Regions from separate parts of the Pseudothermotoga elfii DSM 9442 genome, predicted to be linked through region 1. Evidence: predicted binding sites of a transcription regulator. Region 1 holds the regulator's gene; the other holds the start of a gene.
What was found. Region 1 encodes HrcA, which represses chaperone genes, less so after heat shock. Its sites were predicted from a motif close to ATTAGCACTCNNANNNTNNGAGTGCTAAT; they were not measured.

Region 1 (15,646 bases):
ATAAGGGATACCCAGCATTTCACAGATTTTGCCCTCAATTATCATCAATTGCACAGACTTGGTCCATATATCTTCTTTCGGACTTGCCAGGTTGATTAAATATCCTGTGTGACAAAACGCATTCTGAAACGGAATTGCACATTTATTCATGAAAATTTTGAATTTTTCACATGATTCTTTCGAAGGCAATCCGGCTCTCCAGGTTCTTGGACTGTGTGAAAAAATCTGGAATGCGTTTCCCCCTATTTCTACTGTTAACTCGGGTACTTTTTCGAAACCATATGAAATTGGCATATGAGCACCTATTTTTATCATCTTCATCACCAGAATTGATGATAACATAATTAGGGGGAATCATCTTGTTGTATATTGGTACAAGCGGGTACTATTTTGATGACTGGATAGGAGCTGTTTACCCGGAAAAGATATCTCGCTCAGCGATGATAAAATATTACTCGGCTGTCTGGAAATTCAATGCGGTTGAACTGAACTTCACTTATTATGGCCTTCCAGGTTATAAGACAATAGTTTCCATGGTGAGAAAAACTCCTTCTTCACTTGTTTTTAGTGTAAAGGTTCCAGGCTCGATTACGCATGAAGGATGGAAAAATTCACATTTTCCTCGCGAAGATATCAAATTTCTTCTAAATGCTTTAGAACCGATGATTCTCGAGAAGAGACTGAAAGTTTTGCTCGCACAATTTCCTTACTCTTTTACCTACTCCAAGGAAAATGTTGATTACCTGAAGAAAATCAGAGATACTTCTACAATTCCCATAGCTATCGAATTCAGACATAAATCCTGGAACACAGACGATGTTTACAGGTTTCTCGAAGAAAATGAAATGTGTTATGTCATAGTTGATGAACCGCAGATCAGGAATCTTTTTCCTTACAGACCTTTAAAGACTTCTGATATTTCTTATTTCAGATTTCATGGCAGGAACAGTAAATGGTTTGTTTCTTCTTCTGAGCGTTACAATTACGATTATTCTGAAGAAGAACTGGAGCTTTTCAAGATCGATATTGAAAAATTACTTAGAAAGTCGCTTGATACGTTCGTTTTTTTCAATAATTGTTATCGTGGCAAGGCTGTAAAAAATGCAATAAAGCTTCGTTCCATGATAGATAACAGCTTTTTTGGAGGTTATTTCTTCCAATAAAGACAGCTGTGGATTCTTGAATATATGCTTCCTGAGAGAGCATTTCTGGTTTTTTAAATATTCTTTATAAATACAAAGAAAGAAAATAGTTGATTTGACATAATCATGATTGTTTTTTATAATCTTTTGCGAATAACTTTTGTAAGGGGGTTGTTTCATGGACAGAAATGCAATCGTTGAAAAAGTTGCGAAAATTATATCCGAGAAACTTGGAGTTGAATTGAGTCAGATCAGTGAAACAAGCAAATTGACAGAAGATCTGAATGCTGATTCTTTAGATCTGGTTGATCTGGTAATGGCATTTGAGGAAGAATTTGATGTAAAGATTGATGATTCGGATCTGGAAAAGATTTCGACAGTAAAGGATATTGTAGATTATATTATTTCAAAATCCTAACCTTGGGGATTATTCCCCAAGGTTTATAAAGTAGAGCTCTCCAGAGTCAGAACACAGAACAACTACTTCAGATTCTGAAATTTTAAACATCTCTAATGCGTAAGTTCCCACATTTATTGTTTCTATAGAGTTTTCTTCAGGATCAACTATATACACTTCTCCTGGTAGATGATTCAGAAAGACGAGTTTTTCTTTCATATTCAGAACTCTATGGGAAACATTCGGCAAAATGATCTTTTGTGCGATTTCACCGGTGTATGTAATCAGTGAAGCAATTGGTTCAAGTAAACTTGTAACGACAATATAATTTTCTGTGAGTACCATATCTCTTGCGAAATCTGGAAGATTAATTCTCCACATCTCTCTGTTATTCTTCAGGCAAACCAGCATTCCATCTGTATAGCCCAGCAGAAAAGAAACTCCATTCTTTTCAATGTATTTAACAGGATTTTTCAGGTTGTCCACTTTCACTTCAACTCTGTTTTCGCTGACGATTTCGTAAGATTTGTCGCTGTCGAAAAAATACAGATAAACTAATTTGTCGTCTAACACTTCAAAGTATGGTGAGGCCGATTTAAAGGAATATTTTTTTCTAACCAGAAGTGTTTGATAATCAATTTCGTAAACAGAACTGTCTTTAGAACAACTGACATAAATTTTGCCGTCAAAGGATTTTATCGTTGTTGGATGGGAGCCAACGTCTATTCTCTTTACAAATCTGCCGAACATTGTGTAAACCATGACAGAAGATTTGTAATAATCAGAGATAAATACCATACCAGCTTTGTAAATGGCACTGACAGGATATGAAAGTCCAACTGTTATGTTGCTTATCGTCTTTCCGTTTTTATTCAGTACAAGCACTGATGGTGATTGAGATCTTACAAGGCATATTATCTCGTCGTTGTAAGATGCTCTTGTATAACCTGCTTCTATATGAGTTATTTTTACGCTGTTTGCGTAACTGAATGATGAAAACGTGAAAAAAGATAGCAGAAGAAGCTTTGCTAAAAATCTTCTCATCATTGGGGTGCTCCCAACATGAAAAAGGTTGTAATTGCAAGATTTACCAGGGTGAACATCTGGACAATTCTTTCTTCTTTCCATCCAAGAAGTTCGAAATGATGGTGTAAAGGCGCCATTTTAAATATCCTTCTTTTAAAGATCTTGAAGCTAACCACTTGCAATATCACACTAAAGGTTTCGGCAAGAAAAACAGGAGTAAAACATATCAATGAAAGTTCGTTCGAGGTTCTTAACGAGACTGTTGCAAGAAGTCCTCCAAGGGCTAGAGCTCCAGTATCTCCCATGAATACTTTGGCTGGCTTGATGTTATAGATTAAAAAAGCCATAACGGCAACTGATGTGTACAGAAGTGATTTTTCACTCTGATTCAGAAATACCCAGTATGGCAAACTGGTGGTTAGAAAAACTCCCCCAGCCAGTCCGTCCAGTCCATCCGTAAGATTAACCGCATTGCTGAAGCCAGCTATAAACAAAATAGCAAATATTGGGTAAAAATATCCAAGGTTCAAAGTTGAGTGGGTAAATGGTATCAAAATATGATTTCTTTGTGGATTTACGATCAGGTATATCACTGTTGAGAAAATTACCTGAAGTAGAAATTTCTGCCATGCTCTCAAGCCCATGGATTTTTTTCTTTTCAGGCTGAGAAAATCATCCAGAAAGCCGATGAAACCGAAAAAGATAAGCGCGAGAGCATCGGCCGTGTTAACAAAAAAGATAAACAGAGATGGTACCAAAACAAACAAAATTCCCCCAGCTGTGGGCGTACCTGCTTTATAACTGTGTAAATCCGGCCCTTCCTCTCTTATATACTGACCGAGTTTATATCTTCTCAAAAATTTTATGAGTGGAGAGTACAGAATCGTGCAGATTGCGAAAATTATAAACGGGATCAACATCTAATCTCCTCCGTATATATTTGCAAAACTTTCTCTATTTGAACTGACCTTGATGCTTTGAATAAAACTACATCGCCAGGTATCAGGATTCTTTTCAAAAAATCAGAGATTTCTGTTGCGCTGTTGCTTGCAAAAATTTTTTTTGAACAGTTCATGATTTCTATCTCATTATCGACGTTGTAAACCACAACACCATCTAATTTTTCGAGAATCTCGCCAAGTTTCCTGTGTGTTTCAATTGAGTATTTTCCCTGTTCTTTAATTGAACCAACTACAGCAAATGATCTTTTACCAAGCTTCTTTATTGTTTCAACGGCTGTTTCAAACGACTCTATGCTTGCATTATAAGTGTCATCCACCACATAAATTCCATTGCAATTCATTACCCTGAATCTTCCAGCCACAGGCATAAAGTTTTCCAGAATGTTTTTATTACAGTCTATTCCGAGAATATCCAGTGCGGCTAAAACTGCTGATATATTTGTTAGCTGACCGGCATTCCAGATTGATTTGAGGTTGAAGATTAGCTGCTCTCTTGGGGTTTTGTAGAAGGCTTTCGTTGAGAAATCAATATAACAATAATCGACAAGTTGATAATCTCCTTTTTTATAGCCAAAAGTTACCATAGGTTTCGATGAAATTCTATCCAGCAGTTTTTTATCATACAAAACTATGGCTGTTCCATTTTTTTGCATATTCTCGATTAATTGGAGTTTTCCTCTCAATATCATTTCCTGATTTCCTGCTATTCCACGATGTGCTGTTCCAACATTCAGCAAAATTGCCACGTGAGGCATGGCTATTTGGCATAATCTTGCAATATCTCCAAATTTATTCATAGCCATTTCTAAAATAGCGAATTTCTCCGCATTGTATTCATTGAGAATCGATAGTGGCAAACCGATCTCCGTGTTCAAATTTCCTGGATTACGAAAAGCCCTGTCTTTTCCCAAGAGCTGATAGAGGAGTTCTTTCGTGGTGGTTTTTCCGTTTGAACCTGTTATACCTATCACAACTGGATTATGTTTTTTTAATTTTTCTCTGGCATTGCTGAGCAAAAACTCAATTGTGTCATTGACAGTTATCAATTTTTCTTCTGGAATATGTTGTAGTTTTTTTTCGGCAACGACATAAGCAGCACCTTTGTTAATTGCTTCATTGGCGTAAAAGTGTCCATCAGTTTTTTCACCTTTAATGGCTACGAAAACACATCCGGGGGTAACTTGCCTTGAATCAACGACAAAGCGAGAATTCTCAAACACGTTTTTTCTCCTTTTCGTATTCTTTCAAAAGGATTTTTCTAATTACTTCAGCGTCCTTGAATGGAATTTTCCTCTCGTCGCTGAAAATTTGATATTCTTCATGTCCCCTTCCTGCTACTATGACCATATCTCCGCGATTTGCCAAAGTGAGAGCTGTTTCTATTGCTTCCTTTCTGTCTGGAATAACGAGATATGGTGATCCTGATGGAACACCTTTCTCAACTTCGAATAATATTTCCTCGGGATCTTCTCCTCTTGGATCATCGGTTGTTATTATGCTTACATCAGAGTATCTGCAGACCACTTCAGCCATCATTGGCCTTTTTCCTTTATCTGCCTGGCCACCAGCTCCAAAAACTGTTATGATTCTTCCGCTTGCGATTTTTCTTGCAGTGATAAGGGTTTTTTCCAGTGCATCCGGGCTGTGAGCAAAATCAACAACGATATCGATACCCACCAGAGCGCCTTCACGTATGAACTGAAACCTTCCTTCTACTCCCTCAAAGCTTTTAATGGCTTCTATAATAGACTCAATATCGTATCCAAGTTCACAAAGAGATGCAATTACAAGTGTTGCGTTGTATGCGTTGTGTATGCCGGGTATGTTGATTGAGCATTTGTGTTCTCCGAAGCGGCTTTTCAAAACGAAATTTGTTCCGAATTTGTCTATTTCTGCAGATAGAATTCTGTAATCACTATTCTCAGACATGCCGTAGATTACTTTTTTCACTCTTTTGTTCACTATATGCTCGAATTCATCACTGACAACCGCTATACCGAATTCTTTTAATAGATCAAATATGTGGAGCTTGGTCTTTATGTATTCGTCAAAAGTTTGGTGGAAATCAAGATGATCACGCGTAATATTTGTCAAAGCAGCAATGTCAAATTTTACAGACTCCACTCTTTTCATAGCCAAAGAATGTGATGAAACTTCCATCACAAAATGTTTGCCACTTCTATCAACTGTGTTTTTCATTGCTTTGAGAATTTCTATTGCATCTGGTGTTGTATTGTCATGGTGAAATTTTTGCTCTCCAAGTATGTCATAATAAATTGTTCCAAGCATGCTGCCATTACTTCCGAGAGTCTTCAGGACGTGGTGAAATAAATGAGCTGCCGTTGTTTTTCCATTTGTCCCGGTTATACCTATAGTAAGCAGTTTGTTGAATGGATCGCCGTAATATAAAGCAGATAAGATAGATTCAGCAAGTCTGCTGTCACTCACAACCACGTGAGGAAAATCCACTGATATGGGATGCTCAACAACAAGAAATGAGGCACCTTTCTTGATTATTTCAGAAGCTATTTCATGAGAATCAAATCGACTTCCTTTGTGACAAATGAACAAATATCCCGGACGAACCTCGGTTGATTTATTGGTGATGCCTGTTATTACGATATCTTCTCCATCAAACTGGAGATTCAGGGTTACTTCATCGATAGCTTCAATCAGATTTCTGACAAGCATTGTTGCACCACCTCTAAACAATTGTAACACCGCTTGTAAAGCTTGACAAGTTTTCCAGGTTATGCTATGCTAAAATTAGCACTCAAATGATGAGAGTGATAAAATGAGGCGTGAATCAAGAATAAATGAGAGGCAAAAAAAGATTCTTTACTGTGCTGTACGTGAGTATATAATGTCAAAGAGGCCTGTGAGCTCCGAGCGGGTTCTGGAGGCTTCAGATCTCTCATGTAGTGGTGCGACTGTGAGAAATGATCTCAGAAAACTTGAATATCTTGGTTATTTGCATCAACCTCACACGTCAGCTGGAAGAATTCCAACTGATAAAGGTTATCGATTCTATGTAGACGAAACGCTCAGTTTGATGAAAGAATACACGCAGCGCTCATCTTCGATTTATTCAAAGTATCCTATTACTTTTGGTGATATGGAGAAAATACTCGAAGGGGCGGCCATGGCCCTTTCGAAGATTGCTAAAGGTGCTGTTATTCTTGAAAAACCAGCCGTTGAGAAACTCAAAATTCTCCGTGTTGCAATAGCACCAGTCACCAGAACTTATTATGTGGTTTCCATGGTAATGGAACTTGGGCTGGTAAAATTTATACCATTCAGGACTTTTCAGGAAATAGATTATCTATCACTGGAAAGTATAATGAATCAGCTTCTAAGTGGGCGAAATATAGAAAATATGAGTGATCGAATCTTGGAAAGCGAAATTGATCAATATTTGATAGATCTTTCAGAGTATCTCGTTAACACTTTAAAAGAAGATTTCAGAAATGATTTAATTAAAGTTGGTATTGATACATTGATCAACGCTGAAGATTTCGATGTGGAGGAGGTCAGAAAGCTGTCAAATTTCTTTTCAGACGATTTGATGCTAAGAAAGGTGTTTATTAATGCGAAAGAGATTCCTGCGGTCTTGATTGGTTCTGAACACGGTGTATCTGGTCTGGAGAATCTCGCTTTTTTCATCGACGGATACAAAAAGGAGGACAAATTAATGGGAAAAGTGATGGCCATCACTTCCAAGGTGGTCAGATATGAAGATATATTCAATTCATTGAGATATATGACAAGTAGGCTTACAGAGTACTTTACGGTTGCAACCAGAGAGGAGGGAAAATAATGAACGAAAATGAAAAACCCCAGATTACCGAACAAAAAGAAAATCAATCGGCATTAGATCAGCTCATTAAAGAGAAGCATGAGTTACTTGAACATCTAAGACAGCTCAAGGCACAATTCGAGAACTACAAAAGAGATTCATTAAGAGAAAAAGAACAGGTTTTGAAAAATGCCAATGAATACTTCCTTGTGAAATTAATTCCTGTGCTTGACGATATGGAAAGAGCTTTCGAAGAGGTTCGAAGATCAAAATCATACAAAAATTTCTACAGCGGAATGGAGATTATATACAAAAAGCTCTGGAAAATTTTGAACGATGAAGGACTTTTCAAGATAGAACCAAAAGAAAAATTTGACCCGTTCGAACACGAAGCAGTGGAACGTGTTGAGACAGATGAAAAAGAAGAATATTCAATTTTGAAAATCCTGGAAAATGGTTATAAATTTCACAAAAAAATTGTGAAGCCTGTGAAAGTTCAGGTAGCAGTCAGGCCAAGAGGTGAAAACGGTGCCAAGACAGAGTAAGGATTATTACGCAATCTTGGGTGTATCAAGAGACGCTTCGCAGGATGAAATAAAAAGGGCTTACAAAAAACTTATAAAGCAATGGCATCCCGATTTGCATCCAGAGAACAAAAAAGAAGCCGAAGAAAAGTTCAAAGAAATACAGGAGGCTTACGAAGTTTTAAGCAATCCTCAAAAAAAAGCTATGTACGATCGCTTTGGTTATGTTGGAGAAGCTGAGTTTTCCCAGCAGACTTCCTCAGGTTCGTTTGAAGATATTTTCAAAGATTTTGAAAGTTTCTTAGGAAGAGATATCTTCGACATATTTTTTGGGGAAAGAGGAACGCAGGAGAGGCAGCAGAACAGGCGAAGAACAGGTGAAGATATAACGCTGAATATTGAAATTGATTTTGCCGACTCTCTTCTTGGGAAACAGATACCTGTGGAGTATGACAGGTATGAACGTTGTGAGCACTGTCAAGGGCAAGGAGTTGAACCAGGCAGCGGTTATCAAACTTGTCCGAGGTGTCACGGTACGGGTGTCATAAGAGAGGAAAGAAGGAGCATTTTTGGGGTTTTTGTTAGTACAAGGACTTGTAGCACTTGTGGTGGTACTGGCAGGGTCATAAAAGAAAAATGTCATGTTTGCGGCGGAGCGGGTAGAATAAGAAATCGCTTTAGGACTACTGTCAATATACCCGCTGGGGTTTCTGATGGGGCCAGGATAAAAATTGAATCAGGTGGTAACGCTGGTTACGGTGGTGGACCGTATGGTGATCTGTATGTTTTGATCCATGTCAGACCAGATAAGAGATTTAGAAGACAGGACGATGATATATATGTTGATGTAACGGTAGATTATCTCGAAGCCATTCTTGGTACCACTATGAAACTCGATTTGCCAACGGGAAATTCGACAATGCTTCGAATACCGGCAGGTACTCAGCCAGGGACAGTTTTTAGACTTAAAGGAGAAGGTGCTCCATCAGTAAGAACAGGTAGGCGCGGTGACCTGTATGTCACAGTCAATGTTCGAATACCAAAAACTCTTTCCTCTGAAGAAGCAAAGCTTTTAAAAGAACTTGCAAAAATAAAAGGAATAGAATCTTAAATTAGCATCAAATAACCTCAAAAATGCCAAATAAACCAGATCAGGGTCCTTATACCCGTTTGTTTTTTTATTTTTTATCTATTTACAACTATTTTAGAACATGATAGAATAAAATGTAAATATTATGCAAAAGGAGGCGCAAGGCATGAGGCGCCAAGATTTGTTTGATTTCCTTCATCGCAATCCTTCCATTCAAGAAGCAAAAGCGCTCGCCAAGAAACTCGGATTAAAAGTCAAGAAAATGATGAAAAAACAGGAGGTATACAAATTAATCAGCGAATACGCTTCGAAATTACCTGAGGAAGCTACATCTCCACCTGCTTCTGCGAAAAGAACTGTGCAGGAGATTAACGAAATTCCTTTTTCGTATGGATCAGATAAGATAGTGCTTCTACCGGTTAACCCTCACCTTGTTTATCTTTATTGGGATCTGTCTGCAGAAACTTTTGAAAAACTTTCTAAAGCCGGGAATGTAGTCGTGAGATTGTACGATGTGACGTTCATTATTTTTGATGGAAAAAATGCCCACAGAATTTTTGAGGCTGGGATTGATCTCGGTGTCTGCAGAAATTATTATTTTCATGTCCCGATGTCCAATGCAGATTACATTGCAGAAATAGGTTACAAAAATGGCTACGATTTCATCCCGCTACTGAGATCAAATCTTTGCAAGACACCTTCAGATTCTCCGTCACCTTCTAACAGACAGAGATGGTATATAAGAGGAAAGAAATACGTGTTTGTAGGTGAAGCTTTTTTAAAGCCTGTTGAGCACATAGGTGGTAGCCGTGGTTCAAGTTTCTCAAATCTGGCAGGTGATAGAAAGTGATCGGTTATTTCAGCCTTGTTCTTCACTCTCATCTTCCATATGTTCATCACCCAGAACATGATTCTTTTCTTGAAGAAAGGTGGTTTTTCGAAGCAGTTATCGAAAGCTATATACCTTTATTGATGACTTTCGATCGACTTGCTCGGGATGGAATATCTTTTAAAGTAACAATATCTCTGACCCCGCCACTTCTTGAGATGATGAAAACAAAAAGCCTTCAGGAAAAATTCTTAACCCACGTAACCCAACTTATCGAACTCTGCGACAAAGAAATAGTTCATGCAAGGACCCTTGAAGAAAAAGAACTTGCTCTTTTTTACAAGAATAGATTTACTCAGGTACTGGAGTACTATAAATCTCTGAACTGCGATTTGACCAGCGGATTTAAAAAACACTCACTTGATGGAAACATCGAACTTATCACATGCAACGCCACACACGGATTTTTGCCTTTAATGCAACATCAACCTGTTGCTGTAAACTCACAGATAAAACTTGGAGTAAGAGCTTTCCAAGAAGTATTTGGTTTTCCTCCGAAAGGCATGTGGCTTGCTGAATGTGGTTATTATCCTGGTTTGGATGAGATTCTCAAAAGACATGAATTGAGATTTTTCTTTGTTGACTCACATGCACTTTGGTACGCTGATGAAAAACCAAAATATGATGTTTACAGGCCTGTAATGACTCCATCTGGTGTTTTCGCTTTTTCGAGGGATCCAGAATCGAGTGAACAGGTCTGGAGTGCCTCAACGGGATACCCTGGCGATTACAGATATAGGGAGTTTTATAGAGATATAGGTTTTGACAGAGATTTTGATTACATAAAGCCATACATAGATCCAAGCGGTGCACGTGTGAATACAGGTATCAAATATTACAAAATCACTTCCAAAGAATTACCGCTGGACGGTAAATCTTTCTACAATCGTGATGATGCTTTAACAGCTGCAAAAGAGCATGCTTTAGATTTTCTTGATAAGAAACTTACTCAGATACAAAGACTTTATGAGCTTTTTGATCAACCTCCAGTCGTGGTAGCTCCTTTCGATACGGAGTTGTTTGGGCACTGGTGGTTTGAAGGGCCAGAATTTCTGGAATATTTCTTTAGAGAAGCCGCGAAGGTTCGTTCAATGAAACCTCTGACAGCTTCCGAGGTCCTCGAAAAATTTGATTCGTTTCAAATACTCACACCGGCGGCTTCTTCGTGGGGAAACGGCGGCTACAATGAAACATGGTTAAACGGAAGAAATGACTGGATATACATTCATATGAACGAATTGAGTGACAGAATGGAGAAACTTGCAAGTGAATTTAAGGACGAGCACGATTTGTTAAAAATAAGAGTACTGAACCAGATGCTCCGTGAGCTTTTGCTTGTTCAATCGAGCGATTGGGCCTTTATCATTACGACAAACACCAGTGTCGAATATGCAGTTAACAGAATTAAAACGCATGTGAAAAGGTTTTTAGATCTGGAAAGACAGTTTTTGAGCAATAATATAGATGAAGAATATCTTTCGCAAATTGAGCAAATGGATGCGATATTCCCCTGGATAGACTACAGGGTATATAGTCGTTAGCAGAATCCGAGAGGAGGGATACAGTGCCTGCCAAATATTACGAAATCAGGTGGCACTCAAGAGCTGGTCAAGGTGCGAAAAGTGCCTCGCAGCTTTTGGCAGAAGCAGTTTTGGATATGGGTAAGTATGCCCAAGCTTTTCCCGAATATGGTGCGGAGCGATCTGGTGCGCCTATGAGGGCATTCAACAGAATTAGCGATGGGAAGATTACTATCCATTCATCAGTTGAGAAACCAAATGTGGTTGTGGTGATCGATGATACGCTGTTATCACCAGCGGTTGTCGAGGGCATAACTGAAGATGGTGTTTTAATTGTTAACACAACCCACCCTGTCGACTACATTAGAAAGAAAACACATTTTAATGGCAAAATTTGTACATTGAAAGCAACTGATATAGCCCTTGAGGAAATTAAAAGAGGGATACCAAATACAGTTATTCTTGGTGCAGTTGCGAAAATTACAAATGTTGTGACACTTGAATCGCTCGAGCAAAAAATCAAGAATATGTTTGGAAAAAAGCTCTCTGAAGAGATGCTTGAAGCCAATCTCAGAGCTTTAAGACGGGGTTACGAGGAGGTGGCCTGCGATGGCTGAGTTGAAGAAATGGAATGAAGTTCCAATTGGTGGAATTATTACTGAGCCGGGAACTGCACGCAAATACAAAACCGGCGACTGGCGCGTGAAAAGACCTGTTTATGATAGATCAAAATGTATAGATTGTATGATGTGTTGGTTCTACTGTCCGGACCTTGCTATTATTCAGGAAAATTCTGTTATGAAAGGGATAAATTATTTCTATTGTAAAGGCTGTGGTATTTGCGCTAATGTTTGCCCAAGAAATGCTATTGAGATGAGACCCGAAACAGAGTTTTCACACGAGGAGGAGTGAGTATGAAGCTTACCAGACAGGCTATAACTGGAGCACAGGCAGCCGCTTATGCTATGAAACAGATTGAACCTGATGTAGTGGCTGCTTATCCTATCACCCCTCAAACACCCATAGTTGAATATTTTGCAAAATATGTTGCCGATGGTGTAGTTAAAACAGAAATGATACCTGTTGAGAGCGAGCATAGTGCGATGAGTGCACTTGTTGGTGCCGCTGCTGCAGGCGCAAGAGCAATGACAGCAACCAGTGCCAATGGACTTGCACTAATGCATGAAATTGTTTATATAGCTGCTTCATTGAGACTTCCTATAGTAATGCCGGTTGTCAACAGAGCACTTAGTGGGCCAATAAATATACATTGTGACCATAGTGATACAATGGCAGAAAGAGATTCAGGATGGATACAGCTTTTCTGCGAAGACGCGCAGGAAGTTTACGATTTGACAATCATGGCTGTAAGGATTGCCGAACATGAAAATATAAGACTGCCTGTTATGGTTAATCAGGATGGATTCATCATTTCTCATGGAGTAGAAGCGGTTGAATTGTTGCCTGACGATGTTGTCAAGAGTTTCGTTGGTCAGTTGAAGCCTCTCTATCCTCTCCTTGATGTGGAAAATCCAGTGACATACGGTCCTCTTGATCTATACGACTATTATTTCGAACACAAAAGGCAGCAAATTGAGGCAATGAAAATGTTTTTGAGGTATTCTCAAAAATATCTGAAGAGTATTACAAAATTTCTGGCAGGAAATATGATTATGTTGAACCTTACAAAATGGAAGACGCACAGTATGTTATGGTAGCTCTTGGTTCAACTAATGGGACGATAAAATATGTTGTTGATCAATTAAGAGAAGAAGGAAAAAAAGTTGGGTTGTTAAAAATATGGATGTTCAGACCATTCCCGAAAGCTGAAATACAGAGGTACCTTACAGGTAGAAAAGCCGTTGTCGTTCTCGATAGATCGGCTTCTTTTGGTGCAGAAGCACCTCTATATGAGGCTGTTAAGTCGTCTCTGTATGAAGTAGCATCGAAGCCGCTTCTTGGTTCCTTTGTCTATGGACTTGGCGGCAGAGATGTTAATCCAGAATTGATAAGGTACGCTTTTGAAAAGGCTATCAGTCATGAACTTGTTGCAGACCAGGAATTGTACCTTGGTCTGAGAGAATGAGGAGGTGCATTGAATGCCGTTGACAATGAAGAAACTCGCAGAGATTTTTACAGATAAAGACCCTGGTTTAACGCAAGGGCACAGAATGTGCCCTGGATGTGGCGCACCAATAACTGTAAAAATAGCATTAATGACCGCTAAAGCACTCGGATACGAACCTGTAATAGGATTTGCGACTGGTTGTATGGAAGTTTCATCAACAATCTATCCATATACTTCCTGGACGGTTCCTTATATACACAATGCTTTTGAAAACGTAGCTGCAACAATTAGCGGTGTTGAGACTGCTTATAGATCTCTTAAAAAATCCGGGAAAATTCCATCTGATAGAAAATATGCCTTTTTTGCTTTCGGTGGAGATGGAGGAACGTATGATATAGGTTTACAGTCACTTTCCGGTGCTATTGAAAGAGGACATAAATTTATATATATTCTTTATGATAATGAAGGTTATATGAACACGGGAAACCAAAGATCTGGCTCAACACCTCCCGGTGCAGATACAACCACTGCACCTGTTGGAAAAAAGATACCAGGAAAGCTTCAATTGAAGAAAAACATCGTAGAGATAGTAGCAGGTCATGAATATGTTTATGCCGCGACAGCTACTGCTGGTGAACCGATGGATTTTATAAGCAAGATTGAGAAAGCACTGACTTTCGAAGGTCCGTCGTTTTTAGCTGTATTGAGTCCCTGCGTCAGATACTGGAGAGTTCCAGAAAATCGGACAATTGACATTACGAAGCTTGCTGTTCAGACTAAATATTGGCCTCTGTATGAGGTGGATCGCGGTGTTTATAAAGTCACCAGAAAACCATCGAGTTTCAAACCTGTTTCTGAATTTGTCAAAGTTCAGGATAGATTCAGACCTTTACTTCAAAAACCAGATGCAGAAGAAATAATAGATGAACTCCAGCAATATGTTGACAAAAGATGGGAAAGATTGCTTGCTCTGGAGGAGGCCACAAAAGATAAACCCGTGAGATAATCTTAACCACCCCAGGGGGCGATGGTGTGGATGCATTGATTGTTATAGACATGCAGAGAGATTTTGTGGACCCTGATGGAGCACTTTATTTTGCGGGCGCCGAGAAGGTTGTTGCGCCCGCTATTGATGTTATCAAAAATTCAATGGAAAGATCTGAAATTGTTATAACAACGCAAGATTGGCATGAAGCAAATGATGAAGAGTTTAAGATGTGGCCAAGCCACTGTATTAAAAATACGCCTGGTGCTGAACTTATTGCTCCTTTGAGAGAGCTTCTTCAAAATTATCCGAAATATTACCCAGTTTATAAAACCAGATACAGTGCATTTTACGGGACAGAGCTTGATAGAATTTTGAAAAATTTCTCGATAGATAAAGTCCAGGTTTGCGGAGTTGTTACGCACATATGCGTTCTTTTCACTGTTGAAGAACTCAGAAACAGAAATATCAAGGTAGAAGTTTACGAAAAAGCAACAGCTTCATATGATCGTGAATTTCACGAATTTGCCCTGCGTATGATGAAAGAAGTCCTTGGTGCTGAGGTGATTTTATGAGAAAAAAAAGACTCGATCCAAAGGTATTTAAAGTTCCCATAGATCGCATCAGAAATGACTATTATTCAGATATATATTTCTCAAGGTATGTTGAGGTACTCAAGAAAGACAACAGACATCCAAGGGTTCTGTACCAATTTTTTCCAAGAAAAGATTGCACAGTTGTTGGTATAGACGAGGCGCTGGCAATTTTAAGGTTTGCGACCGGATATTACAAAGACGAAGAAAAAGCCAAACAGATATTTCAGGAGATCCTCTCACTTGATAAAGCTATTCAGGCTGCTTCTGTTGACATGAGGACAGATATTGTTTTGAAATATACTGAACGAAAATGGGATTTGAGAATAAAATTGAACCAGCTCTGGGTAGATAAATGGGATGAGATAGAAGTCAAGGCCCTTTATGATGGCGATGAAGCAAGGGAATGGGAACCTATCATGACTATTGAGGGAGATCCAACGTATTTTGGGTATTTAGAGACAATACTCTTAGGAGTCATTGCAAGGGCCACGAGCACGGCTACAGCCGTTAAAAACGTTGTTAAAGCTGCGAACGGTAAACCAGTTCTGTATTTCAGCGCCAGGTTTGATCATTACTGGGTTCAGGCAACCGACGGGTATGCAGCACTTTGCGCCGGTGCTTTTGGTGTCTCGACAGATGCCAACGCTGATT
Region 2 (15,646 bases), 610 kb from region 1:
TTACATAACCGGCAAATTGAACCACGTCATCAAGAACTATAGCAAGTCGTTTTTCTTTTGAGGAGCTACTTCCTATAGCTGATTCTGGAACAACCAGTTGCTGGGTGATCTTTTTGAAGATTTCTGAATCTTTGCTCGATAGTTCAAAAGTAACTTTGTAACCGAACCTTCCCACGCGTGTCTCTGGTACGGGGCTTGCAGAAACAATCTGAGGTGAAACAAGTTTCAGATCTTTTACAAGCATTACTTCTGTGCGGACAAGGTACCAGATTTTACCATCTCTTGATGGAAGCCACTCGGCTTTCTTAAGTTTTGCCAGGTCTTTCAGCCTCGGATCGTTTTGGGGATCAATCTGGCTTTCGTCTATCACCTGGCCAAAGTACATTAACCCTGTAGAGCCGAGTAATTTTTCAGCTCTGGTAGTATCTGTTGCAGCAGGAATTTCAACAACTATGAAAGAATTATTTTCCCTGAAAGTCTTTCTTACCGTTGCTTCAGTATAACCTGCGGCGTCGAGTCGGTTTCGCAAAACAGTCCAGACATCGTCAATAACTTCACTTGGATTTTCGACATTCTCATCAATATCAACGCGATACTCTAATCGGGCGCCACCCTTTATATCAAGTCCCAGTGGTATGCGTTGAAATATAGCTGCCAATCCTCTGTATGTCTGTTCCTCGCTGGGCCAGAGTAAAGCAAGAAAGGCCCCAAAAATTGCTACAATCACAATAACAAGCCTTATTCTATCTGTTCTCATTACTAAGTCCCCTCCTTGGTTCTACTCTTTATCTTTCTCCTCCTGCTGTTCTTTTGATTCTTCTTTCTCTTTCAAAACAGTTGCTATAGCCCTTTTAGTTACTTCAAGCTCTGTTGTCATCGATGTTTTAATCTTAATAGTATCTTTTTTAATGTCGATAACCTTTCCAACGATTCCACCAACTGTGATAACCGTATCACCGCGCTTCATATTTGAAACCATTTCTTTGAACTGTTTTTCACGCCTTCGCTGTGGAAGAATTATCAAGAAATAAAACATGGCGAAAAGCATGGCAAGCAGAATTATGAAACTCCACCCAGAACCTGTCGCGGTTGTCGTTGCACTTGGTGCACTGCCTGTTGCCCCTGGTGCTGCACTGTAGATTATGTTCACTTGAATACCTCCCTTTTAATTTTCGATCTCAATTGATTTTACCAGAATTCTATAAATCGTTGGGATAAAAAACAATTGCAATCCCAAACCAATTAGTCCATAAAGAGTATCTTTAAATATTGTATACAGGGAAAACTGTGTAAATTCAACTAAGAACAACACAATTCTCGTAGAAAAAAATGTGAGCATTATCACTGATCTCAAATTTTTTACCTTTTTCATCCATACGAAACAGAAAATAGCAAGTATCACCAGCTCGATAGCTCTTATAAAAATGAAAGATTCTGATGGAATGCGTGTTGCAAAAAAACTGAGAACAGGACTCAAAGTGCCAACAATTATCCCGACAAAGACCCCGTGAATTAATGTGGCCAGAATGACAGTAAAGTATACAGGTAAAATGACTCTATCGAGAGTCTCAAAGCCAGTGAGATGTGTGAAATATAAAATAGCAACACTCATTGATAGCCATAGTAGAATGTAAACAATTTTCCTGGTCAACTTCTAACCTCCTACACAACATTTTTCTCTCTGAGAACGCCTTTTTTAAATCTGTCAACGTCAAGTTCGCTTATATCAACATGGATTGATTTGCCATGAAGCATCATTTGCGCTATTGCTTCTCCAACAGCAGGAGCAAGCATGAATCCATGTCCACTGAAACCAACAGCATAATAGAAGCCCGGGACAGCTGAAGATTGTCCTATTATAGGCTGTGCATCAGGCGACATATTATAGTGCCCTGACCAGTGGCGGATTATTCTTAGATTTCCAAACGGCGGAAAGACATTCATCATTTTTTTCACCATATCTTTCTCAAATTTAAAAGTAACATCGTAATTTATACCAGGTTTTTCGTCTGCGTCCCCCTGACCCATGATGAACTGGCCGTGTTTTGATTGTCTGATGTAAAAATTTCCTGAAAAACTTATTACCATTGGATCTAAGAAATTCCTGACAGCCTCCGTTACCATTATTTGATGTCTATAACTTTCTGTTGGAAGATCTATATTTACCATTTTTCCAACATCTCTTGAATATGAACCTGCTGCGTTGACAACGAACCGTGTTTTAACAGTTCCTCTGTTTGTATGAATTATGAAACTGCTTCTGTGAAATTCTATACCAACAACTTTTGTATGAGTGAATAAATGAACGCCCATTTTTCTGGCAGCTCTCGCATATGCGAAATTCGCAAGATGTGGGTTTGCATGGCCATCTTTCTGACAAAATGTTGCCAGTTTTACACCTTCGGTATTCAAGTAAGGATATCTTTCTTTTATTTGCTTAGGGGTCAAAATCTCCACGTCCAGGCCAAGTTCTCTTTGCATACGGACATTTTTCTCAAATTCCCGGGCTTCGTCCTCACTGTAAGATAGAACGAGATAACCTCCCTGTTTGTATTCTATATCTGTTGCTGTTTCTCCAGAAAGCTTTTCAAAAAGAGAGACACTTCTCATGGCAAGTATTACATTATGTGGAGAACTCCACTGCTGTCTGATACCTCCTGCACATCGGCCAGTAGAACCAGAACTGATGAAGTCTTTTTCAAAAACAGCCACATCTGTTTCGCCAAATTTTGCAAGGTGATAAGCCACAGAGCAACCAATTATTCCGCCGCCAATAACTACCACTCTGTATTCATTTTTCATGTTTCATCTCTCCTCTGACAATTGCTTCAAATTTCACAGGCATTATGGGAGGCCTGAAAGTATTTAGACTAATTTGATCTATTTTTCTCCCTGTTTTCTTTGCCAAAATTGCTATAGCAATTGCCCTACAGGTTCTTCCACCGCATGGGCCCATACCGAGTCTCAGATATCTTCTGAGCTCCTCATAGTCTGTGTAACCTTCTTCTATAGCCTTTTCTATCTGGTCAACAGAGATTTCCTCGCATCTGCAGACAACAGACTCAGATTGCTCCGGCAAGCGAAAAGCCCTGACGGTTTTTGAAAGGCCTTCTGGGACACTTATATAAACCAGATGAGTCTTGTTAGGGGATTTTGTTACTTTCTCTACAGTTGCTTCGCACACCTCATGCCCTTCTTGATCTAATGCTACGACCTTTTGACCTTTTTCTGGAATTGGTAGAAATTCATACGGAATAGCCACCAGATCTCTTTCAGGAAGGTAATTTTCCTGTATCATGAAAATAGCAAGGCCCGGGCATTTCATAGCACATATGCCACAGCCTATACATTTTGAGTAATCTATGATGGGCAAACTGTTTATGTTCTCAGCCACTGTTATCGCACCAGTTGGACAGGATGTTTGACATGGATTACATGGTATATTTTCAAAACATTCTATGATGGGCCTTATCTTACCGATCGGTCCTTCATTTTCCTGCATTTTTGTTGAATAGTTCATGGTTTTTTGTGTGAAAAACCTCTCCAAGCCATTCCGAACTTTCTCAGAAAATGGACCTGACCTGAATTCAACAAGTTCTCTCTGCATTTTCTCGATTTCAGATTGAACATCCACACCGGTTAATTCCCTGGAGACAGCAAGACCAGCGATTTTCCCCTCGATCATCGCGGTTGTTGCTTCTTCTATACCAGCCAGGTCGCCAGCCACGAAGATATTTTTCACATTTGTTCGCATTTCATTGTCTCTGTAAGGTACATAACCGCCAAGCTGTGGAATGTACTCCAGTTTCACGTGGGCCATTGCAGCAAGTTCAATAGATGGAATAAGTCCCGTGGCAATGCAGATAACATCTACAGCAAATTCTCTTTCTGTTCCCTCGAGGGGATTCATATTGCTATCTACCTGAACAATTACAGCTCCTTCAACCCTATCTTCTCCTATGGCTTTCTTTATTGTGTGATTCAGCAAAATAGGAACTCCCAATCTCTTTATTTTTCTTGCATGGACATCATAGCCTCCTACTCTGTTTGATATTTCAACTATAGCTTTTACCTTAGCCCCAGCTTGAAGGAGCTGATAAGAAACGATCAATCCTATATTTCCTGACCCAACCATCAAAACTCTTTTTCCGGGAAGAACCTTAAATTGATTCATCAAAGTCTGCACTGCTCCTGCGCCGTACACACCCGGGAGATGATTGTTTTCAAATGGTATAAACCGCTCCGAGGCTCCCACTGCAATAAGTATAAAATCCGCCTTTATCTCAAAAACAGAATCCTCAAGCCTGTTATAAGCAGTAATTATATCCTCATAGATCCCTGTTATTGTTGTTTGTTCCATAATGGAGACATTTTCATTAAGCTGGGAGGTTAATTTTTTCGCTATTTCAAACCCTCTGACAGAGGCATAGAATCCTTCGTGACCAAAGAATTTATGTGTTTGCTTTAGAAGTTGCCCGCCGAGATGAACTCCCTCATCGATTATTAATGTTTTAACTCCTCTTTTTCCAGCTTCGATGGCAGCACTTAAGCCTGCAGGGCCTCCTCCTATAATCAAGAAATCGGTTTTTACCATTTTAATTCACCTCTACCTGCTTGTCGCTCAACATGCATTCCATTTTTTACCAGAGTGATGCAGCTTCGAACATTCGATACACCATCGACAACGACCAGGCACGAAGAACATTTTCCTATGGCACAGTAAAAACCTCTTGGTTTTCCATGTTCTGTAGATCCGAAGATATCAATTCCGTTCGCTACAAGAGCGGAAGCTATTGTTTCTCCTTCATAAGCTTCGATTTCTCTGTCTTCAAAGAAAAACTTGACTGTTCTTGGTTGCTCCACATCAAGGATAGGGTGGGTTTTTATTCTTCTCAAAGCACATCACCTCCAGGGGCAAAGAAAGCTTAGAGATGTATGGGCATCTCTACAATACCTTCCAGTGCACCGAGAACTGTTTCGGTCAAAGTTGGATGTGGATGAATCAATTCTTCCAGTTCATTTGCCTTCAATCCAAATTTGACAGCCACAACGCCTTCCATGATCATGTCGGTTGAAGATGGACCTACTATTGCCATGCCAAGAACTTTCAGCGAATTTTTATCGGCGATTACTTTAACAAATCCATCTCTTTCAAGAATAGTTCTTGCTCTTCCGTTTGCACTAACAGGGAAAGAGAAGACCTTGATTTTTGAAGGATCAATTTCTTTTTCACGTATTCCCACAACTGCTACCTCGGGATTGGAAAATATCACGCTTGGGACAGCCGAGTATTCCATATGCACATCTTCACCACAAATATTCTTTGCTGCTACAACGGCTTCATACATAGCAACATGAGCAAGCATTATTTGGCCCCGGACATCACCAATTGCATAGATGTTCGGTACACTAGTCTGCATTTTATTGTTTGTTTTGATTCCTCTTTGAATATTCACACCAATTTTTTCAATATCTTTGGGAATATTTGGCTTTCTTCCAACAGAAACAAGCACTTTCTGGACAATTTTTTCTACAGTTCCTTGCTTGGTTTCAATAATACATTTGAACGCGTCAGAATCAGGTTCTACGGAAGTGATTCTGGATGATTCGTAAATCTCGACACCTTTTTTCTTCAATGATTTTGAAATTGTTTCTGCAACATCTTTATCTTCACCTGGCAGAATATGATCCATCAATTCCACCACAGTTACGGGTATCTTGAGTGTGGAGAAAAATGTGGCAAACTCTATACCAATGACCCCTCCTCCCACTATAAGGATGCTCTCCGGCAGTTTTTCCATTTTAAATACATCATCACTTGTCCAGATACCTGGAATCTGATCGAAAGGGGGAATAAGAGTTGGGACAGATCCTGTTGCAAGAATTATATTATGAGTCTCAAGTTTTTTATCTGACGTTTTGACAACACTGGTTGACTCGACTGTGGCAGTATCATTTATCAGTTCTACGCCGTATTTTTTGAACAGGTACTCTATACCTTTACGCGACATCATGACGGTTTTATTCATATGAGCTTTCATTGCTGAAAAGTCGTACGATATTTTTTCAACGTTGATGCCGAGTTGCTTTCCTTTTTCTGTTATTTCGCTGTAAAGGTGGACACTGCTCAACAATGCCTTGGTCGGAATACAGCCCCAGTTTGTACATGTGCCACCAACAAATGACTTTTCGACCACGGCTACTTTCTTTCCACGCTGCGCAAGCTTTATAGCAGCTACATATCCACCAGGACCAGCTCCTATGACAACCGCATCATACAATGCAATCACCTCCTAAAAATCTTCACAAATGAATTGTACCATTTCGCTATTCTATAATGAAAAATAAAGTTATGCATTATTCGGCAATGTGTCACAGTATAATCATTTTCAAATGATAATATGAAGCATGAATTTAAATAGGGGGTATGCTTATGGAAAAACGGATAAGGCTTGGCAAAAAGAAGAGAATATGCCTGGTTGCGCATGATCGGAGAAAAAAAGATCTCATAGAATGGGTCCAGTTCAACAGAGGTACTTTGTCCAAGCATGAACTTTATGCGACAGGCACAACAGGTTCCTTAATAGAGGAAAAAACAGGATTAAAGGTAAACAGGTTCAAAAGCGGGCCATTGGGTGGTGACCAGCAAATAGGGGCAAAGATAGCAGAGGGCCAAATAGATATGCTTATCTTCTTCTGGGATCCGCTTGAGCCTTTAGCGCATGACGTTGATATAAAAGCACTGCTGAGGATTGCCACAGTTTACAATATACCGGTGGCAATTACAAGATCGAGTGCTGATTTTCTCATATCGTCGCCGCTTTTTGAAAAAGAATACGAGAAAATTGAACAGGACTACGAAGCTGAGCTTATCGAAAGAATCAAGCGGATAGTTCATCAATAGGAATGTTGTCTGGAAGTTTCCTTAAGTGATCCGATCCACCTTAAGTGATCCACCTAATAAATTAGGTGACTTCCTGCCTCACAGAGGCATGACTCACACAAATATGGGGATTGTTCTCCAATATCCTTGCAGAGGTTTTTCCCATTGGTTCGGCTCTGTGGAGCCTCACTTTTTTTATAGTGTTTTCTTCATGATTTTCTTTTTTTGTTCTTTATCCAAAAGTTGTGGTTATCTTGGAAACCTCTGTAAATATTATGCAGATTAACAATAAATTTTGAGAGTTTCTAAAGAAACTCTGTCGTTCATCATTTGTCCAAGGACAGGTGCATTCTGGTATTTTTTCGTAAATTCCCGTTGGCTGGTTTGAGGTAACCGTTGTCTTCAAACCACTGGATGGCATCTTTAAGGGATTCCTGTAAATTTCTCGGATTGTAGCCAAGTTTCTCTGAGGCTTTTTTGTTTGAGTAGATGTAATTTCTGCTCAGTGTATAAACGCTGTAAGGCGTTAAAAGGGGTCTTTTTTTCGCTGCAAAATAATATAAGGCAGTTAAAAGAGAGATTGGATAGGCTATATATTTTGAAAGAAATACATTCACTGATCGTTTTTTTCTGATTTTTTCAAGCATTTGTATCAATGCTCGAACAGTTGTGTGGTGACCACTTGCGATGAATATTTCTCCCCATTCGTTTTTTTCATATGCGGATATTAATACATTTGCAACGTCTCGAACATCCACAAAATCAAAAGATCCATCAACTCCAACCTTTAACAAACCTTTTGAATAGAGAATCAACAACTTCCCCATTTCGCTGATTCGCCAGTCGTAGGGACCAATGATACCTGTTGGACATATTACAACAGCGTCAATTGCTTCTTTACTTGCTTTGAGAACTTCCAGTGTTGCCATTGCTTTTGATTTTGCATAATCGCCTTTAACTTTTTTGGGGTCTATTGGGATAGACTCATCAATTAAAGAGCCTGGCTTTTGATCTGAAAAAGCATGTATAGAGCTGACATATACCAGTTTGCCAATTTTGTTTTTTATGCAAGCTGAGATTACGTTTTTTGTACCATTTACATTCACATCGTAAACCGTTTTCTTTTTGCCAAGTATAGATATTGTTGCAGCCAGGTGAAATACAGCTTCGACATCTTTTGATGAATTTACCACAAAATCGTGATCTCTTATATCGCCTTGCACTATCTGTAGTGGTAAATTTTCTATCGGCTTTGTATCTTCAAATGGTGCAACCATTGCTTTCACACTGTATCCTCTGGCGACAAGAAATCTAACCAGAACATTCCCCAGATGACCCGTTGAACCTGTCACCAGTATCATCTTTCTCCCCCCGTTCTGAACAGCCTTGAAAGCCTCTCGAAACCGTCAGAAATTATCAAAAGGTCCTGTTCTGGTATTTGCGATGCAACTTTATCAATCAGCTTTGCAAAATCGTCGAGTATTTGTCTGTAAATATCGCGCCCGCGATCAGTTAATCTTATGTATATAACCCGTCTATCCTCATTTGACCTTTCCCTTTCTACAAAACCGTTTTTTTCGAGATTATCTACCAAAAAAGTAATGTTGCTTTTTGTCATTGAAAAAACTTCCGCAAGTTCGCTCATTTTTTGTGGTCCTTTCTGAGCAACATACAGTAGCACGTATAATTCAATTGCCCGGAGATTTTCAACTTCGCTGTTGAAATTGAGCATTTTTGAGAAGGCGAGTACCAGGTCGAAAACCGATTTCATGATTTTTTCACTGTCGAGGTCCATTCTGCACCACCCATTATGGATTATATAGTTAATATTTTAAACTGTCAATAATTTTGATCGTACGAGTCAAAAAATTTTAATAAACAAAAAGGTGCCACGAACCTGCTGTCGACTTACCCGAACCGGGGCATGACTGCACCTCCCGCTCCAGCCAGGCTCCCCTGCGGCACACGATGTGAACCACTTATGGCTGCTTCCTTCCGGACCTGACCAGGTTCATGGTACATCGTTGCACAGGACCCAGCCTTCATCACGTTCAGTTCAGCCTGTTTCCCGACTTAAGTAGCCTCAAGCAGGATTTCGGCCCCGCTATGGCGGGTTTCGGGTACAGGGGACCGCCAGCCCCCCGCCTATCGTGGCACCATATTTAATTATACAACAAACTATGTCGAATTTCTTGTTTACACACAAAACCATCAGTGAAATACAGCGTAAAACAAAACCGCAGCCGATAGCTGCGGGAAAATATGAAAACTATTGAATGGATTTTTTAGAAACTCATTGTGGTAATAATTATCTTGGTGATCAGATGAGGTTGTGGTCGATAGACCTTAGTTACCTGGATAGAAAAGGACTGCTTGGTGTCTGGAGAGAAGCACTCCTTGCAAAGGCTGTTTTATCTTTTAAAACTAAAGGATATAGAAGCCATCCTCAACTTGAAAGATTCAAAAACCATCCATCTCCACTGAAATCCATAAACACATATCTGTATCACGTATTTCAGCAAGCACAAAAGAGAAACTACAACTTCGATATCTCCAAGATCGATCTTTCACAGGTAGATACATCCATCAAACTCAAAGTCACCAAAGGACAGTTGAAATACGAGTTTCAGCATCTTTTGGCAAAGCTCAGACAAAGAGATCATCAGAAATATCTTGAACTACTCAATGTAGAGACTGTTCAACCCAATCAACTTTTCTACGTTGTAGATGGGGATATCGAAAGCTTCGAGCGACCAAACAATAGATAATAAACTAAGGTGTACAAGTTCTGAGAGATTAGACCTATCCCAATGTACGTGTGGACCTTTCACCAAGATCTTGGTTGGCGCCTTCCGTTATATATTATACGAAATGTATAAAACTAACAATTAAATGAAAAGCTTTTGTAGAGTGAATATGTAAACAAAGTACTAATATTTTCTTGTCAAAGAGCCAGATATAGAACTTATACGAGACTAACTTTCAAATTCTACGGTAAAATCCAGGGAATGCTCCTTTTCTAAAAGAAAAAAGGAGGGCATTCGCCCTCCTTAATTGATTTTGCCGGATTAATATTCAGGTGGCATTGCGGGAGGTGTTTCTTTCTTTTCTTCTGGTTTTTCAACAACAAGCACTTCTGTTGTCAGAAGCATTCCAGCAATAGAGGCGGCATTTTGCAGAGCGCTTCTTGTGACTTTTGCTGGATCGATGATTCCAGCTTTGAACATGTCAGTATATTCACCTTTCAAAGCATCGAATCCATATGATTCTTCTTTCGATGCAAGGATTTTTTCTATAATAACTGCTCCATCATAACCGGCATTTTCAGCAATCTGTCTGATAGGAGCCTCGAGCGCTTTGTAAACAATCATTGCACCGACTTTTTCATCTCCATCAAGTTCTTTCAGGACATCTTCCACGGCTTTTCTGCTTCTGATCAATGTTACTCCTCCGCCAGGTACAATGCCTTCCTCGACAGCTGCTCTTGTTGCACTCAGAGCATCTTCTATTCTGTGTTTCTTCTCTTTGAGCTCTGTTTCAGTTGCAGCGCCGACTTTTATAACTGCAACTCCACCGGCAAGCTTTGCCATTCTTTCTTGCAGGGTTTCTTTCTCGTATTCAGATGTAGTCTGTTCGATCTGTGATTTTATCTGAGCTATTCTCTTTTTAATCTCTTCAGGATTTCCTTTTCCGCCTATTATAATTGTGTCGTCTTTTTTGACTCTCACGATGTCAGCCCTTCCAAGATCTTCGATGGCAACATCTTCGAGATTTATACCGAGTTCGTCGCTTATCACTGTTCCACCTGTGAGAATCGCGATGTCTTGAAGCATAGCTTTTCTTCTGTCACCAAAACCAGGAGCTTTTACCGCACAAGCAGAGAGTGTACCTTTCAATTTATTGAGAACGAGTGTTGTTAATGCCTCTCCTTCGACATCCTCTGCAATAACAAGGATTGGTTTGCCAGTCTGGGCAACTTTTTCAAGGACGGGTATTAAAGGTTTGACAGCACTCAGTTTTTTATCTGTGATGAGAATGAAGGGTTCTTTCAGTTCAACTTCCATTTTCTCTGCATCTGTTACAAAGTATGGAGAAATATATCCTCTGTCAAATTGCATACCTTCCGTGAATTCAACGTAGGTCTCCAAGGTCTTTGAGTCCTCAACTGTGATGACGCCGTCTTCCCCAACTTTGTCCATAGCTTCTGCAATGAGATCCCCTATTTCAGAGCTGTTTGCGCTTATAGCAGCAACATGAGCGATATCTTCTCTACCAGAAAGTTTCTTTGCCTTGTCTTTTATATACTTTGCGGCTTTTTCGGTAGCCTTGTCAATACCACGCTTTAAAAGTATTGGATTGGATCCTGCTGCTACGTTTTTGAGTCCCTCTCTGATCATTGATTGTGCAAGAACGGTGGCTGTTGTCGTTCCGTCACCCGCAACATCGTTTGTTTTGGAGGCTACTTCTTTTACAAGCTGAGCTCCAAGGTTTTCAAATTTGTCTTCTAACTCGATTTCTTTGGCAATAGAAACACCGTCATTGGTAATAGTTGGTGAACCCCAGCTTTTTTCTATAACGACATTTCTTCCTTTTGGTCCAAGTGTGATTCTCACTGCATCAGCAACTTTGTTTACACCTTTTTCGAGCGATCTGCGTGCTTCTTCATCGAATCTCAATAGTTTCGGCATTACTCACTCCTCCTTTCACTCTTCAATCTTAGCCAATATATCGTTCGCATCAATGATGATATAATCCACATCATCAATCTTAATTTCCGTACCAGCATATTTGGAGAAAATAACCCTGTCTCCAACCTTGACATCGATATTCTCGACTTTCTCACCCACGGCAACTACCTCTGCTTTCATGGGTTTCTCTTTCGCAGAATCTGGAAGAACTATTCCTCCTTCTGTCTTCTTCTCTTCTTTCAAAGGTTTGATCAATAGTCTTTCGCCAAGTGGCGTTACTTTCATAAACGAAACCTCCTTTCATTTTTTTGAATATTATCACTCGAACTGTTTGAGTGCTAATTATAGCATACACCACTCTTCGGAAGTTATCAAGTACCAATTTTCGCAGTTATTGACAAGTATAACCAGTTATGAAAAATTAGTGCCAGAAAAATACCTATTTGAATGTTTTTTCTCTTCTTATCATTCTGGTTGCACTTATGTACATAGAAGATTGAAGAAGTTATGATACAATTTCGCAGGAATCTGTCCGGGAGGTGATTGGGTGAACAAGCCTTTACTTATAAGAGAATATATTCTTTCCTCGGTAGGAGTCTTCATAACGGCTGTTGGGCTGGTTGTTTTTCTGATACCGAATAATATTGCTGCAGGAGGAGCCAGCGGTATTGCGATGATCTTAAATGCATTTATAAAATTACCTGTTGGTGTTTGGATGTATATTGTTAATGCGCTGCTTTTTCTTATTGCTTTAATCACAATCGGCTTTGATTTTAGTTTGAAGACTGTTTATTGTACTTTTTTGATGACATTTCTTGTAGATATACTTGATAGATTTATAAAATTACCAAAATATTTGGCTGGGGATATGATGCTCGCTGTTTTCTTCGGAGATCTGTTAACTGCTATTGGTATGGCCATAACCTTTACTCAAAACGCATCGACGGGTGGAACTGATATTATTGCAAGAATATTCAATCGTTATTATGGGGCATCTATGGGGACAACGCTGTTGTTTATAGATTTCGCTGTTGGAATTCTTGCGGGTTTTACCTTTGATCTGAGAACAGGAATGTATGCAATACTTGCCATAGTTATCAACGGCTTGATGATAGATTTCGTAATGAAGGGCATAGAAACTTCCACGCAGGTTGTTGTCATATCGGACAAAAATGACATCATTGCCGATTTTGTTGTAAACGATCTTAAAAGAGGAGCAACTTTTATAGATGGTCAAGGAGTTTATACAGGAAAAAGGAGAAAGATACTTCTCGTTGTGTTGAGAAGAAGGGAGCTTGGGGAGCTCATATCTTTCATACGGAAAACCGATAAAGGTTCATTTATAATTGTTGGTGAAGCCCGTTATATTTTTGGTGAGGGGTTTCAAAATATAAGAAACGCCTTCTGAAAGGGTGAGAACTTGGAACTGATATCGAATACGTTTTTTATAGCAGGTTCAATGGTTTTGATCTTTGCGATTCTGAGCTTTGAGCTTGGGCTGAGGGCCATGAAAAATGACGAGAAAGAGAAGATGAAAGGCCACAATAGAAGAGGCTGGAAAGCCATGCTTATTTGTGGCTTGATGTATGTTCTTTCTTTTATAATTGCTTTGTTTGTTTAGATGAGAATATCATCTTTGAGAGCGATAGGGAACCAATAATGAGTATCGCGTAATATGTTATCAATCTCCAGATAAGCATTGTAGCCACACTGAATTCACTGGATGAAAGATTTTTGAACATTAAATAAAATGCGCCTTCTATACCTCCCGAGGAGCCAGGGGTTGGTACAAAATAGACAACCATACTCATTGTAAGAAATGCACAAACAAATTGTAGATAATCGATTTCTGAGAGCCCAAAGCTTATTGATATAATATAAGGTAAACTTGCAGTGATGATTATGTTAAAAAACGTTATTATCACAGTGATCAAAACAATCAACTTAGAGGAAATCCATAAACCTCTGAGCAATTCAAAATAATTGCTCAGTGAGTCGAAAGCTTTTTTCCAGACGGCTTTTGGGTCTTTTTTTGTAAGGATGGAGACAATTCTGGTGAAAAATCTGGACATGATAATTTTCTGCGCAAATGGTTTTGAAAAGATGAGCAAAAGAAAGAATAGGTATATACTTGATGTTAAAACCAGTCCGGAATAGACCAGTAAAGTTGATCCTGCGGTTGTCAATAATGACTTTCCTCTGATCAGCAGGAGAAAAAATGTACTGAATACCATCAACGTGAAAGAAGAGATAAATTTCACCCCTATCGTCATTGAAGCTGCCTCGACAGGAACACCATTTTTATTCAGATGATAAATTTGAAACGGTTGACCGCCAGCCGAGAAAGGTGTTACAGCACTTGTGTAAAGTCCAAGTAATGTATTTTGAAAACATTTCAGGTAGCTGATATTTATTTTTGCATGTGAGAGGAGAAGTTTAGTTCTCAGGGAATCAAGTACTAAGAAAAGAAGATATATAAAACATGCAAGCAGGAAATACCAGAGGTTCATCTTCTCTAAGGCTGAGATGATTTGATTGCCTGATACCAGAAAAGATATGAGGCCACTTGCGCCCAGACTGAGAATCACTCCAAGAAAGATTTTTGTTTTCATCGTTCACCACCTTTTCTGCGTTTTATATTGTACAGATGTTACAGCTTGTTTTGACGATTTACGCGTGAATTTGTTAGAAAATTTTGTCAATGGTGAAACCACCATGATAGAATCAAGTATGAATTGTATTTAATGGAGGATGATACCGTGAATGTGAGAAGAGATCTGGGGATAGATCTTGGTACTGCGAATACCCTTGTGTACGTTAAAGGAAAAGGTATAGTTCTGAATGAACCTTCTGTTGTTGCAATAAATGCTGATACTGGAGAGGTTTTAAAAGTAGGCATGGAAGCGAAATTGATGCTCGGTAAGACACCCGCTTCTATAATTGCACTTAGACCTTTGAGAGATGGAGTTATTGCAGATTATGATGTAGCTCTCTCTATGCTCAAATATTTTATTGGAAAAGCAAAATCTTCGATAACGCTTTTTAAGCCGAGAGTGGTAATAGGTGTACCTATTGGCATTACCGATGTTGAAAGAAGAGCTATACTCGAAGCTGGGCTTGAAGCCGGTGCTGCCAGAGTTTTTTTAATAGAAGAACCCATGGCAAGCGCGATAGGAATTGATCTGGATGTTGAAGAACCTAACGGGAATATGATCGTTGATATAGGTGGAGGAACCACAGAAGTTGCTGTTATATCCCTTGGAAGTATAGTTGTATGGGATTCAATCAGGATTGCTGGAGATGAAATGGACGAAATTATTGTTCAGTATGTTCGCGAGACGTACCGGATAGCAATAGGGGAGAGAACTGCCGAGAAGATCAAAATAGATATAGGTAATGTTTTTCCATGCCAAGAACATGATTCTCTTGAAACTGTTGTTACCGGGATAGATCTTTCAACAGGTTTGCCAAGGAGAATCGTTCTCAGAGGAGCAGAGGTTCGTGACGCATTGATGATACCTGTGGCAACTATTGTTGAAAGTATAAAATCTACCCTTGAAAAAACACCTCCAGAGCTTGCAACAGATATTGTCGAGCGTGGAATTGTTGCAACAGGAGGGGGATCTTTGATCAGAGGTATCGACAAATTGATCGAGGAAGAGACAGGTATAAAGGTCGTTAGAGCTGAAGATCCTCTGACCTGTGTTGCGAGAGGCGCAGGAAAGGTTTTGGAAAAAATAGAGATACTCAAAAAACTTCAGCAGGTGGATTAAATGCACTCAAGGCAGATTAGTAGACTTATTGCCTTAATGTTTATTTTTTCACTGATTTTCGCTATAGACATCCTCCTTTCAGGAAACATAAGTGCTGCAGTTTACTCGTTCAGCAATTTATTAACTGTTGGATTTAAAAAGAGCAGGGTTTTTTCAATTCGGGTTATTGAAGGAGTTGAGCTCTCTCTTAAAAAAGAGTCATCTCAGCGTGTTGAAATCAGTTCTCATCTGTTTGCTGAGTATACACCCGTGCTTGGAGTGCGAGGTTATTATATCCTGGCAGCAGCGGATGCTGAAGAGGG

Region 2: groES (co-chaperone GroES) is a predicted target of HrcA. The motif match lies at 11,886-11,914, and genes of this name have one in related genera.

What each region holds. Positions count from the first base shown of each region.
Region 1 covers NC_022792.1:1,878,498-1,894,143, reverse strand. Annotated here, with positions in the region: gene TEL01S_RS09245 (deoxyribonuclease IV) at 1-315, opposite strand, end outside; gene TEL01S_RS09240 (DUF72 domain-containing protein) at 360-1,163, shown strand; gene acpP (acyl carrier protein) at 1,321-1,560, shown strand; gene TEL01S_RS09230 (YncE family protein) at 1,570-2,586, opposite strand; gene mraY (phospho-N-acetylmuramoyl-pentapeptide-transferase) at 2,583-3,485, opposite strand; gene TEL01S_RS09220 (UDP-N-acetylmuramoyl-tripeptide--D-alanyl-D-alanine ligase) at 3,479-4,747, opposite strand; gene TEL01S_RS09215 (UDP-N-acetylmuramoyl-L-alanyl-D-glutamate--2,6-diaminopimelate ligase) at 4,740-6,218, opposite strand; gene hrcA (heat-inducible transcriptional repressor HrcA) at 6,322-7,344, shown strand; gene TEL01S_RS09205 (nucleotide exchange factor GrpE) at 7,344-7,868, shown strand; gene dnaJ (molecular chaperone DnaJ) at 7,852-8,958, shown strand; gene TEL01S_RS09195 (DUF4912 domain-containing protein) at 9,104-9,787, shown strand; gene TEL01S_RS09190 (glycoside hydrolase family 57 protein) at 9,784-11,367, shown strand; gene TEL01S_RS09185 (2-oxoacid:acceptor oxidoreductase family protein) at 11,391-11,963, shown strand; gene porD (pyruvate synthase subunit PorD) at 11,956-12,258, shown strand; partial or broken gene porA (pyruvate synthase subunit PorA) at 12,261-13,432, shown strand; gene TEL01S_RS09170 (thiamine pyrophosphate-dependent enzyme) at 13,446-14,420, shown strand; gene TEL01S_RS09165 (cysteine hydrolase family protein) at 14,447-14,974, shown strand; gene TEL01S_RS09160 (nicotinate phosphoribosyltransferase) at 14,971-15,646, shown strand, end outside.
Region 2 covers NC_022792.1:318,833-334,478, forward strand. Annotated here, with positions in the region: gene secD (protein translocase subunit SecD) at 1-757, opposite strand, end outside; gene yajC (preprotein translocase subunit YajC) at 779-1,150, opposite strand; gene TEL01S_RS01495 (hypothetical protein) at 1,166-1,651, opposite strand; gene TEL01S_RS01500 (NAD(P)/FAD-dependent oxidoreductase) at 1,663-2,802, opposite strand; gene TEL01S_RS01505 (FAD-dependent oxidoreductase) at 2,792-4,594, opposite strand; gene TEL01S_RS01510 ((2Fe-2S)-binding protein) at 4,588-4,896, opposite strand; gene lpdA (dihydrolipoyl dehydrogenase) at 4,926-6,281, opposite strand; gene TEL01S_RS01520 (methylglyoxal synthase) at 6,434-6,904, shown strand; gene TEL01S_RS01525 (NAD-dependent epimerase/dehydratase family protein) at 7,210-8,244, opposite strand; gene TEL01S_RS01530 (MarR family winged helix-turn-helix transcriptional regulator) at 8,241-8,678, opposite strand; RNA gene ffs (signal recognition particle sRNA large type) at 8,773-9,037, opposite strand; gene TEL01S_RS01535 (pyrimidine dimer DNA glycosylase/endonuclease V) at 9,208-9,651, shown strand; gene groL (chaperonin GroEL) at 9,952-11,571, opposite strand; gene groES (co-chaperone GroES) at 11,587-11,856, opposite strand; gene TEL01S_RS01550 (YitT family protein) at 12,119-12,979, shown strand; gene TEL01S_RS01555 (hypothetical protein) at 12,992-13,192, shown strand; gene TEL01S_RS01560 (lysylphosphatidylglycerol synthase transmembrane domain-containing protein) at 13,170-14,183, opposite strand; gene mreB (rod shape-determining protein) at 14,316-15,344, shown strand; gene TEL01S_RS01570 (hypothetical protein) at 15,345-15,646, shown strand, end outside.